3 regions of the Mesorhizobium sp. M0166 genome follow, and region 3 is predicted to be linked to each of the others. Evidence: predicted binding sites of a transcription regulator. Region 3 holds the regulator's gene; each other region holds the start of a gene.
What was found. Region 3 encodes PhoB, which activates phosphate uptake and scavenging genes when phosphate is short. Its sites were predicted from a motif close to TGTCATNNANCTGTCAT; they were not measured.
Positions count from the first base shown of each region.

Region 1: a site for PhoB is predicted at 1,918-1,934, ahead of NKJ46_RS11975 (PhoX family protein). Genes of this name have one in related genera too.
Region 2: a site for PhoB is predicted at 6,403-6,419, ahead of NKJ46_RS20900 (esterase-like activity of phytase family protein). Genes of this name have one in related genera too.

Region 1 covers NZ_JAMYTD010000008.1:9,724-19,685, reverse strand. Annotated here, with positions in the region: gene NKJ46_RS11990 (SMP-30/gluconolactonase/LRE family protein) at 1-354, shown strand, start outside; gene NKJ46_RS11985 (phosphatase PAP2 family protein) at 744-1,445, opposite strand; gene NKJ46_RS11980 (hypothetical protein) at 1,460-1,798, opposite strand; gene NKJ46_RS11975 (PhoX family protein) at 2,003-4,009, shown strand; gene NKJ46_RS11970 (GNAT family N-acetyltransferase) at 4,111-4,791, opposite strand; gene NKJ46_RS11965 (MarR family winged helix-turn-helix transcriptional regulator) at 4,788-5,279, opposite strand; gene NKJ46_RS11960 (ABC transporter permease) at 5,442-6,203, opposite strand; gene NKJ46_RS11955 (ABC transporter ATP-binding protein) at 6,218-7,144, opposite strand; gene NKJ46_RS11950 (cytochrome ubiquinol oxidase subunit I) at 7,408-8,781, shown strand; gene NKJ46_RS11945 (cytochrome d ubiquinol oxidase subunit II) at 8,778-9,782, shown strand; gene NKJ46_RS11940 (hypothetical protein) at 9,822-9,962, opposite strand, start outside.
Region 2 covers NZ_JAMYTD010000019.1:100,866-110,827, reverse strand. Annotated here, with positions in the region: gene NKJ46_RS20925 (hypothetical protein) at 1-150, shown strand, start outside; gene NKJ46_RS20920 (TMEM175 family protein) at 272-847, opposite strand; gene NKJ46_RS20915 (MFS transporter) at 1,004-2,212, shown strand; gene NKJ46_RS20910 (MATE family efflux transporter) at 2,222-3,694, opposite strand; gene NKJ46_RS20905 (L,D-transpeptidase) at 3,888-4,676, shown strand; gene NKJ46_RS20900 (esterase-like activity of phytase family protein) at 4,824-6,302, opposite strand; gene NKJ46_RS20895 (TIM barrel protein) at 6,550-7,539, shown strand; gene NKJ46_RS20890 (sugar ABC transporter substrate-binding protein) at 7,580-8,638, shown strand; gene NKJ46_RS20885 (sugar ABC transporter ATP-binding protein) at 8,696-9,962, shown strand, end outside.
Region 3 covers NZ_JAMYTD010000016.1:70,525-80,486, reverse strand. Annotated here, with positions in the region: partial or broken gene NKJ46_RS18660 (sugar ABC transporter permease) at 1-875, opposite strand, end outside; gene xylF (D-xylose ABC transporter substrate-binding protein) at 1,018-2,058, opposite strand; gene NKJ46_RS18650 (ROK family protein) at 2,345-3,589, shown strand; gene phoB (phosphate regulon transcriptional regulator PhoB) at 3,599-4,288, opposite strand; gene phoU (phosphate signaling complex protein PhoU) at 4,305-5,012, opposite strand; gene pstB (phosphate ABC transporter ATP-binding protein PstB) at 5,045-5,848, opposite strand; gene pstA (phosphate ABC transporter permease PstA) at 5,845-6,696, opposite strand; gene pstC (phosphate ABC transporter permease subunit PstC) at 6,700-7,689, opposite strand; gene pstS (phosphate ABC transporter substrate-binding protein PstS) at 7,749-8,810, opposite strand; gene NKJ46_RS18615 (hypothetical protein) at 9,465-9,812, shown strand; gene NKJ46_RS18610 (DUF2865 domain-containing protein) at 9,900-9,962, opposite strand, start outside.

The DNA of each region.
Region 1 (9,962 bases), on a different contig from region 3:
ATCTTCGCCGATGGCGGCCGGCTGATCGTCGCTTCGTGGGGCAAGGGCATCAAATCAGATTTCAGCACCGCGGAGCCAGGCGGCCTGCTCTCGGTCGATCTCGCCACCAAGGCCGTTTCGCCACTGCCCGGCGCAGAAAAGTTCGCCAACCTAGATGGCGTCGTTGCCATCGGCGGCAGCGTCTACGCCACTGCCTATATGACCGGCACGCTCTACCGCTACAAAGCCGGCGGCACGCCGCAAGCGGTTGCGACGTTCAAGCCGGGCAGCGCCGACATCGGCACCGACGGTAGGTCGACCATCTTCGTGCCGCTGATGAATGAGGGCGAGGTCGCGGCATTAGGCCTCGACTAAGCGAGCCATCGGCTCAGGCTGCGGGCGCGGCTTTCCTCAGCTGCGCCCGCGCATCCGTGATCGAGGCGGCATAAGTCACCAGCGGCCGCTTGACGCCGTGGTTGATCAGCATACGGCGTGTCTGCGGTGAAGCGCCTGATTATTATGATGGTTCAAGAATCATCTTGCATACTTGAAACATACAGCACTCTTTGCCAGCCGATGCGCTGTCATGCTACAAACCTCGGCATCGTTTGGCGGAACATCCACTGCGATCCCGATTTCACAGGCACGACTTCAAAAGGATGAGCGGGTGATATTCAAAGCGTTGGCGACCTCGACAGCCTTGCTGTCGATGGTTTTCCTGCTGGCAGGCTGCGGCCATGGCCTGATCAACGGGCTGATTTGAGTCAGGTGCCGTCGGCCTGCCCAAGCCATCGTTGCAGGAACCGAGCCGCAAGCCAGCACAGCATCGCCCAGGCAAAGCCGGCACACCAGCCGGCCAATACGTCGGACGGCCAGTGGACGCCGAGATAGATGCGGCTGATGCCGACCACCACCGTCGTCAGCACCGCCAGCCCGAGTACATAGATCTTCGTTGTCCGCCCGGGCAAAAACCGCGCCGCCATGCTGCCCAGCGTCAAATATGTCACCGCCGACAGCATGGCGTGGCCGCTCGGAAACGAAAGCGATGCCACGTCGGCGAGATGCGAGACCAGATCGGGGCGCGGCCGGTCTATATCGAATTTCAGCACGCTCGACAGGAGCTGGCCGCCCGCTACCGCGACGAACATGAGAAGCGCCGCGCCTGGCCTGCGGATAAGGAGCAGATAGACGATCATTGCTGCGGTAATCAGCACCAGCACGCTGGCGCTGCCGAGGCTGGTGATGTCGCGCATCGCCCCTTCCAGCCACGCCGGTCCGATCGGATTGTCGGGCTGGCCGGCCTTGCGGAAGGCAAGCAGGATTTCGGTATCGAAGGCATGCGGCGTGGTGGCCCGCGCCATCTCCATCAGCTCCTCGAACCCCCACAGCCCGCCGGCAATGACCAGCCCGGCCAGCAGAACCGGGAACTCCAGCCAGTTGCGCAGTCTGCTTGCAACCTTCTTCATCGGCCCGATCGCAGTTACAGCCTCTGCAGATAGGGCCCGAGCGTGATCAGCGCCACAGCTGCGATGGCAAGCACGATGCCGGTTGCCTGTAAGGCATTGACGCGCTCGCCGAAGAAGACCAGCGCCACCACATTCACCGACACCAGCTGGATCACCGCCGACAGGCTGAACGACACCGACATGCCGAATTCACGGATCAGCCTCAGCATGATCAGATTGCCGAGCGAATAGAGCGCCAACGTCAGCACGATCTTGCCGAGGCTCGGCGCCAGCCCCCACTGTTTTGCAGCCATCGCCGCCAGCAGGAAGATCACCGTCGAAACGCAGAGCTGCCCAAGTCCCCAGAAACTCACTTTTTGTTCCTCCCGATGCGATCCCTACGCGCCTGCCGCAGCTCTTGTTTCCGAAGCGCCGGTCGCGGTCAAGCGGGCCCGATGTTGGATAGGAAATCGCAGGTGGCAATTAGCCGGCATGTCATCAAACTGTGACCTGCCGGCGATACCGGATTTGGCCAGGCAACACGCTCCAGCAATCCATCCAGCCAGAGGCAGGCCCCCATGACTGAACAGCGCTCGACCGAACATCGCACCCCTGACGCCCATTTCCGCACCAGCCTGCTCGAGGAAAACGGCGGGCCAGGAGCCAATCCCACCGACAACCGCACCATGGGTGAGATCATCGCCGCGCGGTTCTCGCGCCGCGGCTTCCTCAAGGGCTCGCTTGCCGTCTCGGCCATAGCCGCTACCGTCAGCCCGATGGCGCTGATCACCGCCGACAACGCCCGCGCCGCCGAAGGCTCCGCCTTCGCTTTCGACGAGCTCGAGGCCGGCATCGACGACAAGCATCACGTCGCACCGGGCTATGACGCCGATGTGCTGCTGCGCTGGGGCGATCCGCTGTTCGCCGATTCGCCCGAATTCGATCCGACAAAACAGTCGGCGGAAGCCCAGGCCAGACAGTTCGGCTACAACAACGACTATGTCGGCTATATCCCGATCGACGGCTCGGCCGAGCACGGCCTGCTGGTGGTCAACCACGAATACACCAATCCGCACCTGATGTTTCCGGGCCTCGTCACCATCGTTGACGGCAAGGCCAAGCAGGCGCCCCTCAGCAAGGAACAAGTCGACGTCGAGATGACCGCGCATGGCGGCACCATCGTCGAGATCCGCAAGCTATCAGGCAAATGGCAGATCGTTCGCAACGGCAAGCTCAACCGCCGCATCACCTCCAACACCGAGATTGCGCTCTCCGGCCCCGTCGCCGGCCACGACCGCGTCAAGACCAGCGCCGATCCGACCGGCACGAAGGTCATAGGCACCGTCAACAATTGTGCCGGCGGCGTCACGCCATGGGGCACCTATGTCATGGCCGAGGAGAACATCCACGGCTATTTCTCAGGCGAGCTGCCGCAGGGCCATAAGGAAGCCGCCAATTACAAGCGCCTCGGCATTCCCGAAGGTGCCTACGAATGGGCAGCGCATTACGACCGTTTCGACATCGGCAAGGAGCCGAACGAGCCGAACCGCTTCGGCTGGATCGTCGAGGTCGACGTCCAGGATCCGACTTCGACGCCGAGGAAGCGCACCGCGATGGGGCGCTTCAAGCATGAGGGCGCCGAATCGATCGTCGCCAAGGATGGCCGTGTCGTCTTCTATCTCGGCGACGACGAGCGCTTCGACTATGTCTATAAGTTCGTCACCACAGGCAAGTTCAACCCAGACGATCGCGCCGCCAACATGGATTTGCTCGACGACGGCACCTTGCATGTCGCCAAGTTTGCCGACGACGGTTCGGTCGAATGGCTGCCGATCGTCTTCGGCCAGGGGCCGCTGACGGCCGAGAACGGCTTTGCCAGCCAGGCCGACGTGCTGATCGAAACGCGCCGCGCCGCCGACCTGCTCGGCGCCACCAAGATGGACCGCCCGGAAGACATCCAGCCCAATGCCGCCAACGGCAAGGTCTATGTCATGCTGACCAACAATTCGAAGCGCAAGGCCGATCAGGTCGACGCCGCCAACCCGCGTGCCGAAAATGCCTTTGGCCACATCATCGAGATCGTCGAGGACGGCGGTGATTTCACCGCGACAAAGGGCAGGTGGGAAATCCTGCTGAAATGCGGTGATCCCTCGGTTGCCGCTGTCGGCGCCACCTTCTCGACCGCAACCACCGCCAATGGCTGGTTCGGCATGCCGGACAATTGCGCGGTCGATTCGGCCGGCCGCCTCTGGGTCGCTACCGACGGCCAAGGCCCGAAAGCCACCGGCCGCACCGATGGTCTGTGGGCTGTCGATACGGAAGGGCCGGCGCGGGCGACATCAAAGCTGTTCTTCCGCGTGCCGATCGGCGCCGAAATGTGCGGTCCCTTGTTTGCGCCGGACGACCAGACCGCCTTCGTTGCCGTCCAGCATCCGGGCGACGGCGGCGAGGACTGGGAGGCTTTCGGCCGTCCGTCCTACTATGAGGATTTGTCGACCCGCTGGCCCGACTTCAAGCCGGACATGCCGGTGCGCCCGTCGGTCGTTGCCATTACCAGGCAAGGCGGCGGCAAGATCGCGGTCTGACACGCAGCAAGGTCTTGCAGTCTCAAGGAAGGATTTCGGCCATACGAAATCCTTCCTTTCCGATACGGGATGCATCCATGCTGCGCATCATGCGCCGACACTCATCCGGTGCGCTGAACCACAGCCACATTCATTGTGCTTCGCAACCTGAAGCCAATGGACTCGTATAATCTAATGGCCGTGGCGTTGCTGGCGTAGGCGTGGAGATAGGGAACTTCGCCGCGCGCCACTATCCGGTTTGCCACGAACAGGGACAGCAGCTTGCCCAGGCCACCGCCGCGAAATTCCGGATGTGAGCACACGCCGCTGAGTTCGGTATAGCCAGGCTGCTTCATGCGCTCGCCGGCCATCGCCGCAAGCCTGCCCTCGATTTTCACACCCCAGAAATCGCCCAGGCTCAAGGCTTCGAGCGTGAATGGGCCAGGCTTGGTGAGCAATGCCAGGGCGAGCATCTCAGCGGCATCGTCTCGGGTCAGACGTTGCACGCGTTTGTCAGACACGGTTTGCAATGGCTGCTCGGCAATCATCTGAACCCCGGCTGCGGCCGAAGTCGCGGAAAGCCCCGTGGGCAGAGCAATCACGTCCGCTTGAAGCAGGATCACACTCTCGCCCGGGGAGACAAGCCTTTCGAGCGCCCGCAGGCTATCCGGGGCGTCCGCGCCAGTGGCGGCGAAAGGAACAATCGACGGCCTATATCGCTTGGCGAGGTCATTACCTTGCGCGAACGCCGAATGTCGCGTCTGAAGCGCGCTCCAGACGGGGCGGTCAAGCAGATGTCTCATTGCGCGGCACCCTCAGGCTTTTTTACACGACGGTCGAGAGGGGCCGCGGCGAGGCCATCCTCGATGGCAGCCAGCTGCTCAAGAAGCGGCCCCGAAAGACCTGCGCACAAATCCGCGACGGCGTTCTCGATGGAAGGCCAGACGTCGCGCTTTGCGACATCGACCAGCCGCCGGCCGTCCCAAGTAAGCGAGACAATCCTGCGCCGCTGGTCATCGGTCGACGGACTGACCTCGAGCAGTCCCAATTCGGACAGAAGCGAGACGCTTCGCGTTACGCCCGGCTGCGCGACGCCAAGGCATTGCGCCAGTTCCCCGACAGACAACGGACCCAGCCTGTCGAGCGCGGCCAGCAGGGGGTATTGGCTCGCCTGAACCGGAACATCCAGCCGGTCGAGCAGGCGCTGCGCCTCCGCTTGCAGTTGCTCGCCTATACGCTTCAGCCTGCTTCCCAGGCATAGGAAGCCAAGCGATCGTATGACGTCTTCCATAGGTCACTTCACCTCAAAATCTATAACATGATATATAACAATGCATAAAAAGCAAGATCGAGCATTCAAGCGCCGGCTCCGGGGCGCGGGCGCGGGCTTATATCGCCTTCGGAAAGGAAACGTCGACCGATAAGGCTGCTTCGCCGGGACAAGGCCAGTCGATCAGTTGCGCAGCCGGTAGCCGGTCCTGAAGATCCAGGCGACGATTGCTATGCAGACGAGCAGGAAGACCACCGTCATGCCGAGGCTGACGCCGACCGAAACGTCGGACTTGCCGTAGAAGCTCCAGCGGAAGCCGCTGACCAGGTAGACCACCGGGTTGAACAGCGTCACCGTGCGCCAGATGCCGGGCAGCATGTTGATCGAATAGAAGCTGCCGCCGAGGAAGGTCAGCGGCGTGATGATCAGCAGCGGCACCAGCTGCAGTTGCTCGAAGCTCTTCGCCCAGATCCCGATGATAAAGCCGAACAGGCTGAAGGTCACCGCCGTCAGCACCAGGAAGGCAAGCATCCAGAACGGATGCTCGATCGTCAGCGGCACGAACAGCGAGGCCGTCGCCAGGATGATCAGGCCAAGCACGATCGACTTTGTCGCCGCGCCCCCGACATAGGCGATGACGATCTCCAGATAGGACACCGGCGCCGACAGCAATTCGTAGATCGAGCCGACGAATTTCGGAAAATAGATGGCGAAAGAGGCGTTGGAGATCGACTGCGTCAGCAGCGACAGCATGATCAGCCCCGGCACGATGAAGGCACCGTAGCTGATGCCGTCGATCTCGGTGATGCGCGAGCCGATGGCCGAGCCGAAGACGACGAAATAGAGTGACGTCGAAATGACCGGTGAAACGATGCTTTGCAGCACCGTGCGAAGGGCGCGCGCCATCTCCACCCGATAGATCGCCCATACCGCATGAAGATTCATGGCCGCGCGCGGATTCATGCCGGTTTCCTCACCAGATTGACGAAGATCTCCTCGAGCGAGCTGTTTTCCGTATCGATGTCGCGGAACTGGATGCCGGCCGCCTCGAGCTCGCGGATCAGCGAGGCGACGCCCGGCCGTTCGCTCTGGTTGTCATAAGTATAGGTCAGCTGTCCGCCATCCGGCGAAAGCTCCAGCGCATAGCTCGAAAAAGCGTCGGGAACAGTGGCCAGGGGACTGCGCAGTTCCAGTACAAGCCGTTTGCGGCCAAGCTTGCGCATCAGCTCGGCCTTGTCCTCCACCAGCACGATCTCGCCGCGGTTGATGACGCCTACGCGATCGGCCATCGCCTCGGCTTCTTCGATGTAATGCGTGGTCAGGATGATGGTGACACCGTCTTCGCGCAGCCGGCGCACCATCGCCCACATATCCTGGCGCAGCTCGACATCGACGCCTGCCGTCGGTTCGTCGAGGAACAGGATGCGCGGCTCGTGCGACAGCGCCTTGGCGATCATCAGCCGGCGCTTCATGCCGCCGGACAGCGTGATCGCCTTGGCGTCCTTCTTGTCCCAGAGCGACAGATCGCGCAGCACTTTTTCGACGAACGCCTTGTCCGCCGGCTTGCCGAACAGCCCGCGGCTGTAATTGACCGTCGCCCATACGCTCTCGAAGGCGTCGATAGTCAGTTCCTGCGGCACCAGCCCGATCAGGCTGCGCGCGGCGCGGTAGTCGCGGTTGATGTCATGGCCGTCGACGGTGACGCTGCCCGACGAACGGTTGACGATGCCGCAGACGATTGAGATCAGCGTTGTCTTGCCGGCGCCGTTCGGCCCTAGCAGCGCAAAGATCTCGCCGCGCACGATGTCGAGATTGATCTCCTTCAGCGCCTTGAAGCCGGTGGCGTAGGTCTTGGTGACCCCGGAAATCGAGATGATCGGCTGCATGGCTGAAAACGGCTGCTTGAAACAGAGTTGTTGATTTAATCCGCTGAATGTCGGTTCGCAAATCCGGATGTCAATGGCGCTCCTGACAGTTCGGGACATCGAGGTTCGCCGGAATAGGCAACACCTGCCCGGTCGTCCAGCCAAATTCCATGCAAAAGCAGATTAACCGGCACTGCGGCGTTCCGCCTCGCGGCGGGACGCCGCTTTGACCGTCCGGTGCATCAAGCCTATCCTTCAACAAACAAGCAGCAGCCGGAGCCGCCATGGACCCGCTCATTCTGTCGCGCATTCAGTTCGGCGCGAACATCTCGTTCCACATCCTGTTCCCGGCGATTACCATAGCGCTCGGCTGGGTGCTGCTTTTCTTCAAGCTCCGCTACAACGCGACAAACGATTCAGCCTGGATGCGCGCTTATTTCACCTGGGTTAAGGTATTCGCACTGTCCTTCGCCATGGGCGTGGTTTCCGGCGTCACTATGAGTTTTCAGTTCGGCACCAACTGGCCGGGCTACATGGAGACGGTCGGCAACATCGCCGGCCCGCTGCTGGCCTACGAGATCCTGACCGCCTTTTTCCTCGAGGCGGCGTTCCTCGGCATCATGCTGTTCGGCTTCCGCCGCGTCTCGAACCGCGTCCATACACTGGCGACGGTGCTGGTGGCCGGCGGCACCACCTTGTCCGCCTTCTGGATCATCGCACTCAATTCGTGGATGCAGACGCCGGCCGGCTTCGAAATGCGCGATGGTGTGGCGCACGCCACCGACTGGTGGGCCGTTGTCTTCAATCCATCCATGCCCTACCGGCTCGTCCATATGCTACTTGCTTCGGGGCTGACCGTCTCGTTCCTGATCGCCGGCCTGTCGGCGCTGCGCTATCTCTACGGCGATCGCTCGGAATCGATGTGGAAGGCCTTGCGCACCGGCGTCTTCACCGCCGCGATCCTGATCCCGATCCAGATCTTTGCCGGCGACCAGCACGGCCTCAACACGCTGGAACACCAGCCGCAGAAGATCGCCGCGATGGAGGCCAACTGGAACACCGGTCCCAACGTGCCGCTGGTGCTGTTTGCGCTTCCCGACGAAGCGGCCAGGGAAAACAGGTTCGAGCTCACCATTCCCGATGGCGCCAGCCTTATCCTCAGGCACAGCGCCGGCGGCGTCGTGCCTGGGCTGAACGATTATGCCGGCAACCATCCCCCGGTATTTCCGGTGTTCTGGGGCTTTCGCATCATGGTCGGCACCGGCCTTTTGATGCTCGCCGTCTCCTGGTCGGCCGCCTTCTTCCTCAAGCGCCGCCACAGCCTACCCAAGCCGCTGGCGCTCGTCATGGTGCCGATGGCGCTGTCCGGCTGGCTGGCGACGCTGGCCGGCTGGTACACCACCGAGATCGGCCGCCAGCCCTGGTTGGTCACCGGCGTGCTGCGTACCGCCGATGCTGTCGGCCCGGTCGCCGGCAGCCATGTCGCGCTGTCGCTCGCTGTCTATCTCATCCTCTATGTGCTGCTCTTGATCGCCTATCTCGGCGTGTTGGTGCATCTGGCATTGAAGGCGGCGAAGGATGGTGACACCTCGCCGCTGCCGGGCGTCATGAACAGGCCGCTGTCGCAGCCTGTTGCGCAACCGGGAGAAACATCATGAGCTTCGACTGGCCTACCTTGCTGCCTCTGATCTTTGCCGGGCTGATGGGCCTCGCCATCCTGATCTACGTCATCCTCGACGGCTTCGATCTCGGCATCGGCATCCTGTTCGCCGCAGCCGAAGATACCGAGCAGGATACGATGATCGCCGCCATCGGCCCGTTCTGGGACGCCAACGAGACCTGGCTGGTGCTGGCGGTCGGCTTGCTGCTGGTCGCCTTCCCGTTGGCGCACGGCACCATCCTCACGGCGCTCTACATTCCGGTCTTCGTGCTGCTGGTCGGCTTGATCCTGCGCGGCGTCGCCTTCGATTTCCGCGCCAAGGTGCCGGCCGGCAGGAAGCACCGCTGGAACCGCATCTTTTTCCTCGGTTCGGTCACCGCGTCGCTGGCGCAAGGTTACATGCTCGGCGTCTATGTGCTCGGCCTCGACGTCGGCCCTGGCGGCATGGCGTTCGGCGCGCTGGTGGCGCTCTGCCTTGCCGCCGCCTATGCGGCGATGGGCGCGGCCTGGGTCATCTACAAGACGGAAGGCGATCTGCAGAGGAAGGCGGTGCTGTGGCTGCGCACGGCGCTGGTGCTGACCGCGCTCGGCATGGTCGCGGTATCGCTGGCCACGCCCTTTGCCAGCGCGCGCATCTTCGACAAATGGTTCGTCTGGCCGGCCATGCTCTATCTGTCGCCGCTGCCGATCCTGTCGGCAGTGCTGTTCCTGTGGCTATGGCGCCAGACCTTCCATCTGCCGAAACCCGGCGACCGCCACGCGCTGCTTCCGTTCCTGACATTGGCCGCGATCTTCACGCTCGGCTTTGCCGGCCTCGCCTGGTCGTTCTACCCCTTCGTGGTGCCCGACCGGCTGACCATCTGGCAGGCTGCTTCGGCACCCGAAAGCCTGGCCGTCATCCTGGTCGGGACGGTCGTCGTGCTGCCGATCATCATCTTCTACTCGTTCTTTGCCTACCGGGTGTTCGCCGGCAAGGCGACGGATCTGACCTATGACTGACCGGCATCGCCGTCGCCGCCTGAAACAGAATATTCATCTTCAAGCGGAATAACCTTCTCTGGTCGGCCCAGCAGAATCGCCGGCGAGAAGAAGGGCAACAGAATGAACCCCTTTTCTGCGGCAGCACAGGATCGGCTGCTGCTTTTGCTGATCCGGACGGTCGCGCTGATCGGCGCACTC
Region 2 (9,962 bases), on a different contig from region 3:
AAACAGGCGGAGTTTGTCGAAAAGCTGCGCATGGCGCTGGAAAAATTCGGCCATGATTTTTCAGTGATCAAAGCGGCCGAGCGGCTGGAGGAGCGCTACGCCGACCTTGCCGCCTCAGTAGCGGAAAAGCTGAAAGAAATGCGAGGCTAGAGCCTGTTCCATCCCGATAGAATTCGGGACGGGGCCTATCGTCTCGTTTGACCATGATCTTTCCCGAAACCGGCATCCACTTTTCGCTGACGCGATCCTTCGGTTCGGGATCATGATCCGTCTATTTCTCGATTAGCCGCTCGAAGCGCCTGTCTGGCACGAACCAGACCATCGCCACCAGGATATAGATCGCGACACCGATCCAGTGATTGACGAAGGTCAGCGCGATGGCGGAAAGATAGAGCACCAGCGAGATTTTTCCCTTGAGGTCATTGCCCAACGCCCGGGCGAAAAGGCTCTCGCTGCCGTGCAGCCGATGCAGGGCCATGGTGAGGATGTTGAAGCCGATGGCGCAGAGCGCCAGGTCAACACCGTAGACGGCGACCGGCACCGGCGCGAAATGGTTCTCACCCATGAAGGCTGTCGTCGCCGGCATCAGCGACAGCCAGAACAGCAGGTTGAGGTTCGCCCAAAGCACACGGCCGTCGACCCGCTGCACGGTATGGAACATGTTGTGCAAATTGTTCCAGTAGATGCCGACATTGATGAAGGACAGCACATAGCTGAGGAAGATCGGCCAGAGCGGTGCCAGCGCGGAAAAATCCTCGCCATGCGGCACCTTCAATTCCAGCACCATGATGGTGATGATGATGGCGACCACGCCATCGGTGAATGCCTCGACCCGTCCCTTGCCCATGAATCTCCCCTGATAATCCGCTGAAGTTAAAAGAGGATCTCGCTCAGCGCCATCGGCAAAGCTGCCAAAGTTGTCAGGAGCAAGTCGGGGAGGGGGAACGGCTGACGCGAAAAAGGCGTTAGGATGTCAGATCCCGAACAGCAAAAGGTCGAAAAAATGACAGCTCACGCTCAAGTCATGACGCGCGATCACGAACTCGGCGGCCGCGCTGCAGTGGCCGCCGTGGCCGCCATGATCGCGGCTCTTTTCGCTGGCAGCACGGCGCTGACGCCACTTTACATCATCTACAAGCAGGTCTTCGGTTTCTCGCAGATCACGTTGACGCTGGTCTACGCCGTCTATGTCATCGGCAATCTGGCGGCGCTGCTGATGTTGGGGCGTGTGTCCGATGTCATCGGGCGCCGTCCAATGGCATTGGCCGGGATGGCGGTGGCCGTTGTCAGCGCGGTGGTTTTCCTGTTCGCCGAAAATGTCGCCTGGCTCGATGTCGCCCGAATTCTGAGCGGACTGGGAATCGGGGTCGGCGCGGGTACCGGCACCGCCTGGCTCGCCGAATTGCTCCCGACCGACGACAAGTCACAGGCGGCGACGATTGCCACCAGCACCAATTTCCTCGGCCTCGGCCTCGGTGCGCTGGGGGCCGGGTTGCTTGCCGAATACGCGCCTTGGCCGCTCAGGCTGACATTCGTCGTCTACCTTGCGATGCTCGCGACTGTAACCCTGCTGGTCTGGCGCACGCGGGAAACCGTTTCGCGGCCGGGGAGACTGGCTGACGTTTCGATGCGGCCGCGGCTTTCCGTGCCCGATGACATCCGCGCAAGTTTCGTTGCGCCGGCGGTGACCGGCTTTGGCGCAATGGCGCTGGTCGGCTTTTATGCAGCACTCGCACCGAGCATTTTGGCGCAACAACTGCAGGTAACCAATCATGCCGAAGCCGGCGCTCTGTTCTTTGAATTGGCGATCGTGACGGCCGCCACCATTGTAGCGACAGCACGACTTTCGAGCCGAGCCGCGATGTTCGCAGCGCTTGCGCTGATGATCCCAACCGTCGCGCTGATTGTTGCGGCGCAGGTCTTCGCCTCGATGGCCATAATGATTGCCGGGACCGCCTTGTGCGGCGTGGCGGCAGCGCTCGGCTATCGCGGCGGCTTGCAAGTGGTGAACGAGATCGCGCCGGCGGACCGGCGCGCGGAAGTCGTCTCGGCCTTCTTCATCTGCTGTTTTTGCGGCAACGCGCTGCCGGTGATCGGCATCGGCGTCCTGTCGACCATGACAAGCGCGACCGTGGCAAGCGTGGCCTTTGCCGGCATGATTGCCGTCTTTTCCCTGGTGGCGCTCGGCCTTGGCGCGAAATACGCGCGCTGAGCCGGCCTTTCAGCCGTTCGGCGTCTCGGGTGAAAGATGGGCGCGCTGGCGCGGTACGCCGAGGCCGGTATCCGGGGGTTCGCCGGCAGCCGGCCGGCTCTCGATCATGTGCAGGCTGCGCCAGCGGCCGAAGCGATAATAGGCCGCGGCCAGCACGAGCGAGGTTATCGAGCCGGCCGGAAAGCTCCACCACAGCGCTTCCTCGCCGATCACGCTTCGGAAGAAATAGGCGAAGCTGGTGCGCACCAGCAGCACCGAGATCACCAGGATGATCAGCGGCGGCATCACCGCGCCAGTGGCACGCACGGTGGCGAAGAGCACGATGGTGATGCCGAACAGGATGAAGGACCACGACGCGATCTTGTTGATGTGAGTGGCGATGTCGATTGCTGCACTGTCGCTGCCGAGGAAGAGGCTGAGCACCGCGCGATCGAATACGAACAGCAGCGCGACAAGCACGCCGGTGAGCACAAGGTTGAAGCCGACGCCGGAGGCGGCGATGCGGCCGATCCGGTCCCAGTGCCCGGCGCCGACATTTTGCGCCGCCATGGACGACACCGCGGCGCCGATGGCGAGTGCCGGCATCTGGATATAGGTCCAGAGCTGTGCGGCTATGCCGTAGGCGGCTGCGACCTGCGAGCCGTACGAATTGACCATGCCCATCACCGTCAGAGCCGCGGACGAGACGACGATCATCTGCAGGCCCATCGGCACGCCCTTGAAGACGACAAGTCGCAGCAGCGCCGGGTCCGGCCGCAGCAGAGCAAGATTGGCGCCGGCCAGCCGCAGCGGGTGCTTGCGCGCATAAAGCACGACCAGGATGGCAACCACGCTTACCGTCTGGCCGATCAGCGTCGAGGCTGCCGAGCCGGCGATGCCGAGTTCGGGGAACGGGCCGATGCCGAGGATGAGCAACGGGTTCAAAATGACGTCGAGCACGACGGCCAGCGCCATGAAGAGGAAAGGCGTGCGCGAGTCGCCGGCGCCGCGCAGCACTGTCATGACGAAGGAGAGCAGGTTCATCATCGGCACGGCCAGGAAGATGATGCGCAGATAGGAGCGCGCCAGCGGCAAAGCATCGGCCGGCGTGCCGAGTGCATCGAGGATCGCATCGACCCAGATCCAGCCGCAGACAGCGAACACCACCGAGACGAGGAAGAAGAAGGTGGCGCTGGTGCCGACGATGCGCCGGGCTTCGGGCAGGTCACGAGCGCCGACGGATTGCGCGACCAGGATGGTCGCCGCCATGCCGATGCCGAAGACAGTGCCGAGGATGAGAAACAGCACGAGGTTTGCATTGGACGTGGCGGTCAGCGCCGCTTCACCGAGCAAACGGCCGACCCACACGGCATTGATCGAGCCGTTGAGCGATTGCAGCACATTGGAGCCGAGCACCGGCAGGGCAAACAGTAAAAGGGTGCGCGGGATAGGCCCACTGGTGAGGTCGCCGGTCCGCCGGCGCGGGGGCATGTTGTCGTCCATGGCAGGCAACTCGGCGAAGGCTTGTCTTGAGTCCGCAATGATTGCCGATTTAACGGGAGAGGTCGATGCGGCGTCGCAAATTCCGCCTGGCGTGCCTTGATCTAAGCATTTCTCAAAGTTTCCGGAATCGTATATTGATCCTGCATGCGTGGGGCCGCATTTTCCTGGATCTCATGGGTAAGCCGGGGGGCTCATGTCTGATATTCCGTTGTTTTTTGAGCGCCTGAACCGGCGCGCCTTTCTCGGTGCATCCGCTCTGGGCGCGGCCTCCGTGGCTCTTTCGTCGTGCACCACGACGGACGTGGCGGCGCCGCCGGTGACAGCGGCGCCGAGCGAGCCGGCTCTCGGCGATGCGGCAAGCATGTATGCGGCGCGCGTCGACGAGGGCTATCAACTGCCGGCAATCCCGGTAGCCAAGATCAATCCGAAGTTCGTGCGCCAAATCGTGTCCGACCCGACCGGCGAAAAACCGGGCACGATGGTCGTCGATACTTCCGAGCACTTCCTCTATCTGGTGCGCGACGGCGGCAAGGCAATTCGCTATGGCGTCAGCCTCGGCAAGGCCGGTTTCGGATGGACCGGCAGCGCCGTGGTTCAGGCGAGAAAGAAGTGGCCGGTATGGACGCCGCCGCCGGAAATGATCCAACGCCGACCGGAACTGGCGAAATACAAGGACGGCATGCCGCCCGGCCCGCAGAGCCCGCTTGGCGCCCGCGCGCTGTATCTCTTCCGCGACGGCAAGGACACGATGTATCGGCTGCACGGCACGCCCGAGTGGGATTCCATCGGGAAGAACGCTTCCTCCGGCTGTGTGCGCTTCATGAATCAGGACATTATCGACCTCTACAGCCGCGTCGACGGCGTCGCGCCGGTCTTCGTGCGCCCGAACCTGTCGGCCGCCGGGAAGATCGCCGCCGTGTCGGACAGGACAGCCGAGCCGATCGATGCTGGCGTCCCAAAGGACGCGGAGATGTTGAGGTAAGTGCCTTCGACTGGATCGTCAGTCGCAGGTTTTGCAGCACACCAGGGCACCGCCCTTGCGCGGGCGCGCCGCAACTGCGGAAACGCGACCGTTCAATCGCGCCAGCTCAGGCGGACGCGTTCGGCGCGTCCGCCTGTATGGGTGCCACTACTTCTTGGCGAGGCCGGGAATCATGACCTGATAGACCAGGAACATGGTGTCGACATCGGCGCCATCCTCGGCCTTGTAGGTCGCGCCGACCTGGGAGCCGTCCTGCGTGAGGAAGTCATTATCATTGGCGACCAACAGGAAATAGTCGTCGGGGAGCTTTGGATCGAGGACGCTCACCACCGACATCGCCTCCCACTTCTCTGAGAGGTTGTTGCGGTCGTTGGGCGCGCCATTGTGCAGCCCGAAGCGGCCGAGCTCGCTCTTGTCGTTGATGTCGATGAACGGCGTCAGCTTGGCGGGCGTCACCGATGCATCGAGCTCACCCTTGGGCGCAACCGGCTTGTCCTTGTCGAACTCTGTGCCGGCGATATCGGTTGCCGCCGACACATCGACGATGCTGATCTCGCGATGGAGCGAAGTGTCGCCCTTCAGCCCTTGGCCGTTGCCGCTGTCGCGCGCCAGCATCAGGAAGGTCTTGTCCGACAGCGCCACGATTTCGCTCTGCGCGGCGATCTTGGTTTTGCCCTTGGCATCGGTGAACACCGGCAGCGGCACGACATATTCATGCGCGAGCTTGAGTTGGTCAGGATCCGAAGCATCGTAGACCAGCGCGCGCGTGTTCCGGCGCGTCGAGGGCGAATCGCCGCCATCTTGTCTGGGTGCCGACTGCAGCACGGCGATCAGGAACTTGCCGTCGGGCGTCAGTGCCATGCCTTCAAGGCCCTGGTTGTTCTGGCGGCCGGTTTCGGGATCCTTCGGATCTGGGTCCGCCGCGCCAGGTCCCGGATTGTCGGACGCGAAGTTCGGCGTGCCATGACGCATCGGGACAAGCGCCGCCGGCGGCTGCGTTGCCGACATCAGACGCCCATTGGCGGAGAAGCGATAGATGTTCGGGCCGTATTCGTCCGAGATGAACATGGTGCCGTCGGGCAGCCGCACGATCGCCTCGTTGTCGAGCGCAAGCTTGCCGTTGGCTTCGGGCAGGATCGGCATGTCGTCGGCCGCGGCGCGCACGCCGTTGAGCGGATCGAGGCCGGTTGCGTCGGCGCCCTTGTCGTCGGTCAAAAGCATGGTGTCGGCTAAGGTTGCCTTGAGGCCCGACTGTTCCTGCCCGGCGGCTGGTGTGGCACCCGGCGCGGCCGGCGCGAACTCGATGGCGATCGTGTTGAAACGCGAGCGATAGTCGGTGGTGCCGACGACATTGTAGCCGCGATCCGGCAGCAGCCAAAGCGAGCCCTTGTAGCCGTCCGCCCCATGGGTCCAGCCGGCAGCATCGATCGACATGCCGGAGCCGGACCCAAACGTCTCGCCGAACTTGTCCTTCTGGCTGGCCGGGATGCGGCCGACACCGACTAGGCCCTTGTTGACGAAGCTGACGCCGCCGACTGTCGCGGCGTTTTCAGCCAAGGCCGGGGTCAAGGCGGTGAACATCGCCAGCGCGACGGCGAGGGACGCGGTTCGGTGCAGGTTTTTCATGGATATCCTCCTTGAGACAAAGCTGCCGGGATCTGAAAAGGCGTCGCGTCGCATCAAGGACGCCGCGTAAGCCTTCGGAGAAGCGATCTAGGACGCGAACGTGATACTTGCGTGACAGTGCCGCGCTTGCTTGTCCCCCGTGGTCGCAACTGGCCTGGGTATGGCGAATTCGTCGTCGCCGAGCGAGCAATTAACAACTTTACAAGTAATCATTCTTGTGTAAAGTTATGACAATGAAAGGACCCCGATGACCGCCTATCGTTTCGCCACCCGCCTCAATTCCTTTGCCTCGCGGCCACAGTCCGAGTGGCCCGATCTTGTCGGCAAACCGTCCATGCTGCAAATGGCGGCACGTGCGGCGAAGGTTGCGGAGTTGACCGATCTCGACCTCAACTTTCCCGACCATGTCGATGAAAAACCTGCGGAAATGGCGCGCAAACTCGGCGATTTCGGGCTTTCGATCAATGGCTTCGCCATGCGCTACTACTCTAACCCGGCTTTCAAGCTCGGCGCCTTCACCAACCCGGATCCTTCCGTTCGCCGCGAGGCCATCGACCTGACCAAGGCCGGCATCGACGCCGCGCGCGAGGCCGGCGCCAGCCTGATGACATTGTGGTTGGGGCAGGATGGCTTCGACTACGCCTTCCAAGCTGACTACGCAACACTCTGGCAACACGAAATCGATGGCATTCGTGAAGTAGTGGCGCATGACCCGGGCTGTCAGATCAGCCTTGAATACAAACCCAACGAGCCGCGCTCCTACAGCCTGATGCCCGATGCGGCGACGACATTGCTGGCGATCCGCGAGATCGGCCTGCCCAATCTCGGCGTGACGCTCGATTTCGCGCATGTGCTCTATGCCGACGAGCAGCCGGCCTTTGCCGCAGCACTCGTGGCGCGCCATAGCAAGCTGCTCGGCGTGCATCTCAACGACGGCTACGCCAAGCGCGACGACGGCCTGATGGTCGGCGCAGTGCACACGCTGCAGACGATCGAGCTGCTCAGGCAGATCCGCCGCGACGGCTATGCCGGGGCAATCTACTTCGACACGTTCCCCGACATGACCGGGCTCGACCCGGTCCACGAATGCGAAGTCAACATCGCGACTGTCAAGCGCATGCTGCGCGTCGTCGATCGGCTGGAAAAGGACAATCGCCTATCCACTGCCATCGACCGTCAGGACGCGGTCGCCTCGCAGGCCATAATCCAGGAAGCCATGCTCGGGCCGGACAGCTGAGGCCGGGGCCATCACTGTTTTCAACAAGGGAGGAAAGACCATGAAATTTCTGCTTGCCACCGCTACCGCTGCACTGATGGCGCTGTCCATAGGGTCGTCGTTTTCCGCGGACCTCGCGCCGCTCAATTCCGACACCGAGAAGGATCGCATCGACTGGTCGCAGCTCGAGGCCAAGTTCGGGGCTTTCCCCAAGCTGCCCGAGGGCACCAAGGCGGGTGCGGTCTCCAAGACGCTGACCAACGAATACTGGCGCTCGCTGGGAGAGGGCTACAAGTCGTTCGGCGACCGCACCGGCGTGCCCGTCGTCTACCAAGCGGCGCAAAGCGAGGGCGACCAGCTCGGGCAGCTCACCATCGCCGAAGGCCTGGTCACGCAAGGCTACAACGTGCTTCTCGTCTCGCCGCAGACCGACTCCAACTTGCAGCCGATCATGGAACAGGCCAAGGCAGCCAATGTGCCGGTGGTTAACGTCAATGACGCGGTCATCCCGCAGGCCGAGCACTATGTCGGCAATGTCCAGCGCGACAACGGCGTGCGCGTCGCCAAATGGTTCATCAAGAATCGGCCGGATGGCGGCAAGGTTGCCATCGTCGAAGGCCAGGCCGGCGTCTACGCCGCCGTCCAGCGCACCGACGGCTTCAAGACCACCATCACCGAGGCTGGCAAATTCGAGGTCGTCGCCAGCGTCCCCGGCAACTGGGATCGCCAGACCTCCTACGACGCGGCCACCAACATCCTGCAGCAGCACCCCGACCTGATCGGCTTCTATGCCAACAATGACGGCATGGCGCTGGGCATCGTCGAAGCGGTCAAGGCCGCCGGCCTGCAGGACAAAGTCGCCGTCTTCGGCACCGACGGGATTTCCGACGCTTATGCCTCGATCCGCGCCGGCGAGCTGACCGGTACCGTCGATTCTTTCCCGGTGCTGACCGGCGAGGTGGCGCTGGAATCGGCGCTGCGGCTGGTGGCCGGGCAGAAGCTGCCGCGCGTCGTCGCCACGCCGCAGGCGCTGATCACCAAGGACAATGCCGACCGTTACTCAGGCGGTGGCGATTCCGTGCGCAAGGCGCTGCTCGAGGACGCGGCAGTGGGCCAATAGAGCAGGGGCGGCGGGTGCCGGCCTTGGGTCGGCACCCTTGCCTGGAGAACTGAAGCAATGCCAGCGCGGCTGCAATTCGAGAGCATTTCCAAGCTGTTTCCGGCCGTACGGGCGCTGAGCGATGTGTCCTTTTCGGTCGGCGCCGGCGAAATCCATGGCCTGCTTGGCGAAAACGGTGCCGGCAAGTCGACGCTGCTGCGCATCCTGTCAGGCGTCTACCGGCCGACAGCGGGACGCGTGCTCATCGACGGAAAGCCGGCCATGCTGAACACCCCGGTCGCGGCGCGCGCCGCCGGTGTGGCGATGATCCATCAGGAATTACAGCAGGTGCCACGTCTCAGCGTCGCGCAGAACATGTTTCTCGGCCATCCGCTGACGCGCGGCGGCGTCTTCGTCGCACGGCGCGAGCAGGAACGCCGTGCTGCGGAAGCGCTGGCCGCCATCGACCCGACCATCGATCCGGCAGCCCCGCTGGGCAGCCTGAAGGTGGCGCAGCGGCAGATCGTCGAGATCGGCCGGGCGCTGCTCGACCGCGCCAGAATCGTGGCGATGGACGAGCCGACGTCGAGCCTCACGCCGAGCGAGTTCGAACGACTGGCCGAGGTGATTGCCGGTCTGGCGCGCGGCGGTGTCGCCGTCGTTTATGTCTCGCACAAGCTGGACGAGGTGTTCGGCATCTGCCAGCGCGCCACCATCATGCGCGACGGCGCCGTGGTCGGGTCCGTCGATATCGCACAGGTCTCGGAAAAGGCCGTCGTTTCGATGATGGTCGGCCGCGAGCTTGCCCAGGAACAGCACCGCTCGCATGCTTCCGCCGAGATCAGGCTGAGTGTGCGTGGCCTTGCCTCGGCGACCAAGGTCCATGACGTTTCGTTCGAGCTGCATCGCGGCGAGGTGTTGGGCATTGCCGGCCTGGTCGGGTCGGGCCGCACCGAACTGCTGCGGCTGCTCGCCGGTGCCGACCGGGCCTCATCAGGCGCGATAGAGATCGACGGCAAGGCGGTAAAGCTTTCCAGTCCGCGCGACGCGATTGCGGCCGGCATTGGCCTGGTGCCGGAGGAGCGCAAGCGCGAAGGCATCGTGCCGTTGCGGTCGATCTCCAGCAACATGGCGCTGGCGTCGATGGGCGTGTTCGCGCCGCGCGGCGTCATCGATCACATCAGGCTGAAGCGCGTGGCAGCCGAGAAGATGAAACGCGTCAATCTCAGACCGTTCCTGCTCGACCGGCCGATCCGCCTATTCAGCGGCGGCAACCAGCAGAAGGCGATCATCGGCCGCTGGCTGGCGGCGGGAACGCGAATCCTTCTGTTCGACGAGCCGACGC
Region 3 (9,962 bases):
TATGGCGATGCCATGGGCGATGAACAGCCCGCCTTCGGGAGGGTGATGCCGTTCCGCTGGGCGTACTGGCGAACGATGCCGATCGGCCAGGGATAGGAATTGGCGATCCAGACAGCGCCGAGGATGGCGGCACAGGCGACAACACCCAGCAGGGTCTCCGCCCAGACGGGGCGCAGCGGAAATTTGAACCGCTTGCGCTGCGACCGGCCGTTGAGCAGCATGAAGGCGACGCCCACACAGGCGAGAATGCCGACGATCCAGCTTGCGGTTGCGCCGATCGAGCCACGCGGCCCGCCGCCCATGAGCTGGAAGGTGGCGTCGAGCGGCGCGACGGTGCGCCCGCTCGTCATCAACCATGCCATGCCGCGCCAGACCAGCAGGCCGCCCAGCGTCACGATGAAGGCCGGAACCTCGAGATAGGCGATGATAAAGCCCTGGAACGCGCCGATCAGGAGGCCGAGCGCCACGCCGGCAGCCAGCGCGATGATCCATATCCAGGGATTTCCAAGCTGGAACTCCATGACGCGGATGAGGAATTCGGCCTGCGCCACGCCCATCACCATGCCGATCACGCCTTCGACGGAGCCGACCGAAAGATCGATGTTGCGCATCACGATGACCAGCACCATGCCGGTCGCCATGATCGCGACCGAGGAGGTCTGCACCGACAAGTTCCAGAGATTGCGCGGCGTGAGGAAAAGCCCACCCGAGAGTATGTGGATCCCGACCCAGATGACCAGCAGCGCGCCGACCATGCCGAGCATGCGCGTGTCGAGTTCGGTTGCCTTGAGAAATCGGGCAACGATGCCGAGCTCGGATTCACGCGCCCGGTCTGCCGTGCTGTCGACCGGCGTGTTGGAAGTCGTGTCGGTCATCATGTTTCTCCCGCCGGGTTGCCGTCTGCCGCGGATGCCGGAAGCAGCCTAGAAGTTATCCGCCGGAAGCGGAAAAACAACTCTTGTTGAAAAAACGCCGCGGCGAGCGGCCGCGGCGTTCGGACGTCTCGGAAACGTCGGCTCAGTTGCAGACTGCAACAGTGCCCGCCGCCACGCCGGCGCAGACCTCTTCTTTCTTGATCCAGCCGGCGTCGATGACGACGTTGAGGTTATCCTTGGTGATGGCGACCGGGGTCAGGAACAGCGACTTGACGGTATTGCCGCCGGGCGTGGTGAAATCCTTCACGCCGGCAATGTCGGTCATCTGCTTGCCGTCGGCCAGTTGCGAGGCGATCTCGGCGGCGTTCTTGCCGAGCTCGCGCGCATCCTTCCACACCGACACAGTCTGTGTGCCGAGCGCGATGCGGTTCAGCGCGGCGTGGTCGCCGTCCTGGCCCGAGACCGGAACAGATCCAGCCAACCCTTGCGCCGTCAATGCTGCGACGACGCCGCCGGCAGTACCGTCATTGGCCGCGACCACTGCATCGACCTTGTTGTCGTTCGCCGTCAGGAACTGTTCCATGTTTTTCTGGGCGTTGGCCGGCAGCCAGCCGTCGGTATAGGCCTCGCCGACATTCTTGATCTTGCCCCTGTCGATAGCGTCCTTCAGCACTTCCATCGAACCGGCAAACAGGAAATCGGCATTCGGATCGGCACCCGAGCCCTTGATGAAGACGTAGTTGCCTTCCGGCTTCACCTTGAACACTTCGCGGGCCTGCATGCGGCCGACTTCCTTGTTGTCAAAGGTCAGGTAAAAGACGTCCTTGTTCTCGATCAGCCGGTCGTAGCCGACAACCGGAATACCTTCGTCCAGCGCCTTCTGCACGGCCGGCCCGATGGCCGAGGCGTCCTGCGCAAGGATGATCAGTGCGTTGGCGCCCTGCGAGATCAGGCTCTCGACGTCGGTGAGCTGCTTGCCGGGGTTGGACTGCGCGTCGGCGGAAATATACTTGTCGCCGGCGGCCTCGATGGCCGCCTTCATTGCGGCCTCGTCGGTCTTCCAGCGCTCTTCCTGGAAGTTCGACCAGGAAACGCCGATGACCTTGTCTTTAGCCTGCGCCACCGACGCCAGCGCCAGCGTCATGGCGACACCCGCCAGAATGGCGGTCGTGAATTTCTTCATCATATCCTCCCTGCGCCGCGTACGGCGTGACCAATTGGCTCAAAGACCAGCTTAGAAGCTCTAATTTTTTCGAGCCTCGAAAAAATACTGGCCCGATCTCCGGCTGCTGTCAACATCGATTCTGATGGATTTTGATGACTTTGCGAGTTTTTTCGAGCGTCGGAATAAACGATGACAGCGCCACCCGCATCTGACACTATTTGCCTGCATCCGACACTGTTTGTCGGACATTACCGACGGCTTCCGGTTCATGAGCGGCCGCGGCAACCGGGAGGAAAGCAAAACGATGTCGGTCGGAATCCGCCATGACGATTTGCGCCGGCGCAACCGGGCGATGGTGATCTCGGCGGTGCGCCGGGCCGGCCAGCCATCGCGTACTGAGATCGCAGCAACCACCGGCCTCAGCCATTCGACCATATCGGCGATCTCCTCCGACCTGATACGGGAAGGCATCCTCGCCGAGAGCAAGGCAAGCGAGCCCGTTTCGTTGAAACGCGGTCGTCCGCAGGTCGGCCTCGCCCTCAACCCGGAAGCTGCGGCGGTGTTGACCGTGGTGTTGTCGCTGAATTTCCTGTCGGCCGCCATTATCGACTATGCGGGACAGGTGGTCGCCGAGGAACAGCGCCGGCTGGACACGCTGACCATGCCGCGCGACGAACTGATCCGCGAATGCATGGCCATCGTCCGGCGCCGACTTGAGGATCCAGACCTTGACGTCCGCAGTGTCGCCCGCATCGCCCTAGCTATCCAGGGCATTACCGACTCCCCTGCACGCGCCATGCTGTGGTCGCCGATCACGCCGCAGACCGACATTGCCTTTGCCGACATGCTGGAGGACGAATTCGGCATCCCGGCAACGGTGGAGAACGACTGCAATATGATGGCGGTGGCTCTGCGCTGGCGCAAGCCGGACCGCCATCGCGACGACTTCATCGCCATCCTGCTTTCGCATGGCATCGGCATGGGGCTAGTGTTGAAGGGCGAGCTGTTCACCGGCACGCATTCCTCGGGCGGCGAGTTTGGCCACATGATCCATCGTCCAGGCGGCGCGCTCTGCCGTTGCGGACGACGCGGCTGCATCGAGGCCTATGCCGGCAACTACGCCATCTGGCGCAACGCCAGGCAGATGAGCGAAGACAGCGAACCGGTCGCCGACGTCAGCGACGCCGACATGCGCGCCCTGGCGGCCCGGGCGCGCGAGAAAGATGGGCCGGAACGCGAGGCCTACTGCAAGGCCGGCGAAGCGCTGGGTTTCGGTCTCGGCTCGCTGTTCGCGCTGATCGATCCGGCACCGGTCGCGATGGTCGGCGCCAGTGCCGCCGCCTTCGATCTGATCGAGCCGGCCTTGCGCAAGGCAATCGCACAGACCGCCGGCGGCCAGCATTCCGGCTCGATCTCTTTCGACACTGAGCCGAACGAATTGCCGCTGATCCGCGAAGGCTGCGCGATGCGGGCGTTAAGCTTCGTCGACCAGGAGATTTTCGCGCCGGGCGCGCAAATGAGGCCCGGCGTCCGAAAGAACGTCGCCTGACCAGGCGGATCAATCTTCCCTGATCGCATAACCGGCACCGCGGATGGTGCGGATGACATCCGGCATGCGGCCGTTATTGACGGCTTTGCGCAGCCGGCCGACATGGACGTCCACTGTGCGTTCGTCGATGTAGATCGTCTCGCCCCAGACATTATCGAGCAACTGGCTGCGCGAGAAGACGCGGCCCGGATGCCGCATCATAAACTCCAGCAGCCGGAATTCGGTCGGTCCGAGCCTGATCTCGCTCTTCTTGCGATAGACCCTGTGCGATTCGCGATCGAGCACGATGTCGCCGACCTTCAGCACGCTGGACAGCACTTCCGGCTTGGCGCGGCGCAGCAGCGCCTTGACCCTGGCCATGAATTCCGGTGTAGAAAACGGTTTGACCAGATAGTCGTCGGCGCCGGTCGAAAGACCGCGCACCCGGTCGCTCTCCTCGCCGCGCGCGGTCAGCATGATGATCGGCAGCCGCTCGGTTTCGGGGCGCACCCGCAACCGGCGGCAGAGCTCGATGCCGGAAACCGCTGGTATCATCCAGTCGAGCACCAGAAGGTCGGGCACATTCTCCTGCAAACGGATCTCGGCTTCGTCGCCGCGTGTCACCACCTCGACCTGGTAGCCTTCGGATTCGAGATTGTAGCGGAGCAGCACACCCAACGGCTCCTCGTCCTCCACCACCATTACTCGTGGTGCGATCATCAGCTGGGCACCCCCATCATGTCACCGGCGCGGACATTGTCGTTTCGTCCTGCTTCGGACGATTGACCGGCAATTGCTCGCCGGTCAGCACATAATACGCATTTTCGGCGATGTTGGTGACATGGTCGCCGATCCGCTCCAGATTCTTGGCGCAGAACAGCAGGTGCGTGCAAGCGGTGATGTTGCGCGGATCTTCCATCATGTAGGTCAATAGCTCGCGGAACACGGACGTGTATTTGACGTCAATGCGCTCGTCGGCGGCACGCAGCTTGGCCAACGCGGCCGCATCGCCTGCAGCATACTCCTCGATGACGCCCTGCACCTGGATGAGCACCAGCTGCGCCATCGCGTCGATGGAATGCGACAAGTCGCGCGGCGTGACGCTGAGGCCGACCGCACTCACACGCTTGGCGATATTCTTGGCAAGGTCGCCGATGCGTTCGAGGTCGCCGGCCATGCGGATCGCTCCGACCACATGGCGAAGATCGTGGGCCATCGGCTGGCGTTTGGCGATCAGGGTGATGGCGCGGTCGTCCAGTTCGCGTTGACGCGCATCCATGATGGCGTCGTCGGAAACGACGCGTTGCGCCAACACGTTGTCGGAATTCAACAGGGCCTTGGTCGCCCCGCCGACCATCGAACCGGCGAGGTCGGCCATGTCGCGGATCAGCTTGCTGATCTGCTCGAGATCCTCGTCGAAAGAAGCGACTGTGTGTTCGCCCATGGTCCTGTCCTCATATGCATGATCGGAACGGCTCAGCCGAAGCGGCCGGTGATATAATCCTGCGTGCGCTTCTCGCGGGGCGACGTGAAGATCTTCTCGGTCCGGTCGAACTCGACCAGTTCACCGAGATACATGAAGGCGGTCTGGCGCGACACGCGCGCCGCCTGCTGCATGTTGTGGGTGACGATGACGATCGTGTAGTCGGCTTGCAATTCGTCGATCAGTTCCTCGATCTTGGCGGTCGACAATGGGTCGAGTGCGGACGCCGGTTCGTCGAGCAGAATGACTTCCGGCTTCACGGCCACGGTGCGGGCGATACAGAGCCGCTGCTGCTGGCCGCCGGACAGGCTCAAGCCGCTGGCGTTGAGTTTGTCCTTGACCTCGCTCCACAGCGCGGCGCGCTTCAACGCCTGTTCGACGCGGCCGTCCATCTCGGACTTGCCGAGGTTTTCGTAGAGCCTGACGCCGAAGGCGATGTTCTCGTAGATCGACATCGGGAACGGCGTCGGCTTCTGGAACACCATGCCGATCTTGGTCCTGAGGAGGTTGAGATCCTGCGACCGGTCGAGAATGTTTTTGCCGTCGAGCAGCACCTGGCCCTCGGCTGTCTGTTTCGGGTAGAGCTCATAGATGCGGTTGAACACACGCAGCAGCGTCGATTTCCCGCAGCCCGAAGGCCCAATGAAGGCCGTGACGCTGCGCTCGGGCAGCGACAGGCTGATGTCCTTTAGCGCCTTGCTCTGGCCGTAGTAGAAGTTGAGGTTCTTGACCTCGATCTTCGTCTTCTCGGCGACCGTTTCGGTCATCGTCATGTCCGGGGACAACATCTGTGTCATCTGTCCTCTCTGCGTCCGGTAAGGCTGCGGGCGAGGATGCTCAAGCCCAGAACCGTCAGGGTGATTATGAGTGCGCCGGTCCACGCCAGTTGCTGCCATTCCTCGTAAGGGCTGAGAGCGAACTGGAAGATGGTCACCGGCAGGCTGGCCATCGGCGCGTTGATATTGCTGCTCCAGAACTGGTTGTTGAGCGCGGTGAAGAGCAGCGGCGCCGTCTCGCCGGAAATGCGCGCTATCGCCAGCAATATGCCGGTGACGATGCCGGATAATGCGGCGCGGTAGGCGACCGAACGGATCACCACCCAGCGCGGCGCGCCGATCGCGGCACCGGCTTCACGTAATGCGTTCGGCACCAGGTTGAGCATGTCTTCGGTGGTGCGCACGACCACCGGAATGACCAGGATGGCAAGCGCAACGGCGCCGGCAATGGCCGAGAAATGCCCCATTGGCCGCACCATCAACTCATAGACGAACAAGCCGATGATGATCGACGGCGCCGACAACAGGATGTCGTTGATGAAGCGGACGACGGTGGTGATGCGCGAGAAACGTCCATATTCGGCCATGTAGGTTCCCGCCAGCACGCCGATCGGCGTGCCGACGACAACAGCGATGATCGTCATCAGCAGGCTTCCCGCAATGGCATTGAGCAGGCCGCCGGCCTCGCCCGGTGGTGGCGTCATCTCGGTGAAGACCGCAAGCGAAAGCCCGGCCGTGCCCTTATAGACCAGCGCGCCGAGGATGAGCGCCAGCCAGGCAAGCCCGATGCCGGCGGCGACGACGCAAAGCGCCATCATCACCGAATTCCTGGCTTTGCGGCGGCTGTGGAGCGATGAGGATGTCGACATCGGTCAGGCTCCCGTACGGGCGTCGATCCGCATCAGCATATAGCGGGCGGCGGCAAGGATCAGGAAGGTGATGACGAACAGGATCAGGCCGAGCGAAACCAGCGAGGAGGTGTAGAGATCGCCGTCGGCTTCGGTGAATTCATTGGCGATGGTGGCCGAGATGGTCGTGCCCGGCGCGAACAGAGAGGCGCTGATGCGGTGGGCGTTGCCGATGACGAAGGTCACCGCCATGGTCTCGCCGAGCGCCCGGCCGAGGCCAAGCATGACGCCGCCCATGATGCCGATGCGGGTATAGGGAATGACCACGCGCCGGGTCACTTCCCATGTCGTGCAGCCGATGCCGTAGGCCGATTCCTTCAGCACCGCCGGCACCGTATCGAAGACGTCCTTGGTGATCGAGGTGATGAAGGGCAGCACCATGATGGCGAGGATCAGCGCCGAGGTCAGAAGGCCGATGCCGTAAGGAGGGCCGGCGAAAAGGCTGGATAGTCCCGGCACGCCGTGGAAGATGTTGATTATGAAGGGCTGTATCGTCGTCTGCAGGAACGGCGCGAACACGAACAGGCCCCAGATGCCGTAGATGATCGAGGGAATGCCGGCCAATAGCTCGACCGCTATGCCGATCGGGCGCCTGAGCGGGCGCGGGCAGAGCTCGGTGAGAAAGATTGCAATGCCGATGCCGATCGGGACCGCGATCAGGATGGCGATGGCCGCCGTTACCAGGGTGCCGTAGATCGGCGCCAGTGCGCCAAATTTTTCCGTGACCGGATTCCAGCTCTCAGTCGTCAGGAAAGAAAAACCGAAGGAGGACAGCGCCTGCCATGAGCCGGCAAACAGCGAGATCGCGACACCGCCGAGGATGACCAGCACAAGAATTGCGGAAGCGCGGGTGAGACCGCGGAATATGGCATCTGTGAGCGCGAAGCGCCGCACCGTAGCTTCCCTGGCCCGGGCTGCTGCGGATGATGGCATGGCATCGGAAGCGATGGTCATTGGGTCCTCGCGATTAAAGGCAACAGGGAGGGCGCCGTCGACGCCCTCCCTGGAGGAGATTACATAGCCGAGTAGAGCGGCTTGCCGTCGCTGCCGACGACTTCCTTGGCCCACATCGCCTTGACGCTCTCGACCACCTTGTCGGGCATCGGAACGTAGTCCAGCTCGCCCGCCATCTCGTCGCCCTTGTCATACGCCCAGGCGAAGAATTTGAGCGCCTCGCCGGTGGTCGCGGCGTCGTCCGGCTTCTTGTACAGGAGGATCCACGTCGCCGCCGTCATCGGCCAGGACTCGGCGCCCGGCTCGTTGGCGAGGATCACCCCATAGCCCGGCTGCGAGCTCCAGTCGGCATTGGCCGCTGCCGCCGAAAACGCCGCCGCGGCAGGCTCGACCTTCTTGCCGTCCTTGTTGATCATGTCGGTGTGGGTGAGCTTGTTCTGCTTGGCATAGGCGTATTCGACATAGCCGATCGCGCCGCCAGTCTGGGAGACGTTGTTGGCAACGCCCTCATTGCCCTTGGCGCCGATGCCAACGGGCCATTCCACGGCCTTGTCGACGCCGACCTTTTCTTTCCAGTCCGCGCTGACGTCGCCGAGGTAATAGGTGAAGTTGAACGTCGTGCCCGAACCATCGGAACGGTGAACGACCGCGATCGCCTGCGAAGGCAGCTTGACGTCTGGATTGAGCTTCTTGATCGCTGCGTCATCCCAGCTCGTGATCTTGCCGAGGAAGATGTCGGCCAGCGTCGGGCCGTCGAGAACCAACTCGCCAGGCTTGATGCCTTCGAGATTGACGACGGGAACGATGCCACCCATCACCATCGGGAACTGAGCCAGTCCGGACGCTTCAAGCTCTTCGCCTTTCAGCGGCGCATCCGAAGCGCCGAAGGTAACGGTCTTGGCCTTGATCTGCTTGATGCCGCCGCCGGAACCGATCGACTGGTAGTTAAGGCCAACGCCGGTGTCTTTCTTGTAGGTGTCGGCCCACTTCGCATAGATCGGGTAGGGGAAGGTGGCGCCGGCGCCGGAGATGTCCGCGGCGAGCGCGGCGGACAGGGTGAGGGTGGTCGTCGCCGCAGCCATTGCAATCGCAACGGCCGCCGAGCGGATGAAATGTCTCATGTGGCCTGCTCCTGTTCGGAATATGGTCTCTCGGCGCCATACCTCCGGCGCCCGCTGAGGCCAATAGCCCCCGATTATTACAGTCGCATGACAGTTTCATGTCGCTCCGGTAACGTCGTCCAGCCGGGGTTAAGAAGGAGCGGCTGCGGCCTTTGTCGGAGTGGGCCGCGCTTTGCCGTTGGAATCAGCAGCTTGCGTGAATTCCGGCCCGGCATCGTCTGCTCGGCGATCGCAGCCACCGGCCTTGAAAAGAAAAAAGCCGGACGGGAGCGCGTTGCATGCAGCCAGAGCGTGTCATGGCCGCGCCATCGCCTAAACAGGCCCGTTGGGGTAAATCTGACCCTGTTTCTTGCCGGCGGTCGCTGCTCCCGCCCGTAACTGGAGGAGCGGAACTTCGAATCCCATTGTCGCGATTGAGCGCGGCTTTGGTATGGTGCGATCGCACCATGGCCTTACGCTGGAAGCGTTGACGAATCGCACGTTTCTAACTCGCGCTGGACCTCCATCCGCGCCCGACCCGGCGCTCGATCTTCGAGCAAGGCCTTCGACTGGAAGTGCGAAGACTTCTACTTCACCGTATCTACTCCCTCCGCCCTATTCCGCCGGTTGTCGGTCAGGCCGAAGCAGCGTTATAAGCTTGCAGGGGTGTTGCTGATGTTTCGACGGATTCTGCCTGTCTTCCTGTGCCTGGCGCTGCCTCTGGGAAGCGGCTGCGCGCGCAGCTATGACGGCACCGTCATCATTCCCAAGCCGCTCGATGTTCGCCGGTTCTGGGACCGGCCTTCGCCGCAGGCGCAAGCCGAACAGTCGCAACTGGAGACCGACGTCTTTCCAGTGGCGCCGCAAACGCCGAAAAGGCTGGCGGTGCGCAGGAGCGCAGCTTCGGTTGCAGCGCCACGGAGGAGGGTTGCCGTCAACCCGCCGTCGCCGGAGCCGACGAAGCCGCTAACTTGCAGGAACGTCAGCGAGCCCGGCAAACGGGCCCGCATGGTCTGCGAATAACCAGCGACGTCGGTCGACGCGCGCCTCCAGGCCTTGAAGAGGCTATCTGGCCAGCCGTTCGCCGTCTCGGACCGCCGCCTGCCTTGGTCAGTCCGCCGGGAAAAAGGCCGGCCCGACCACTCTCACCGGCCGCGCTCCGACCGCTTTTTC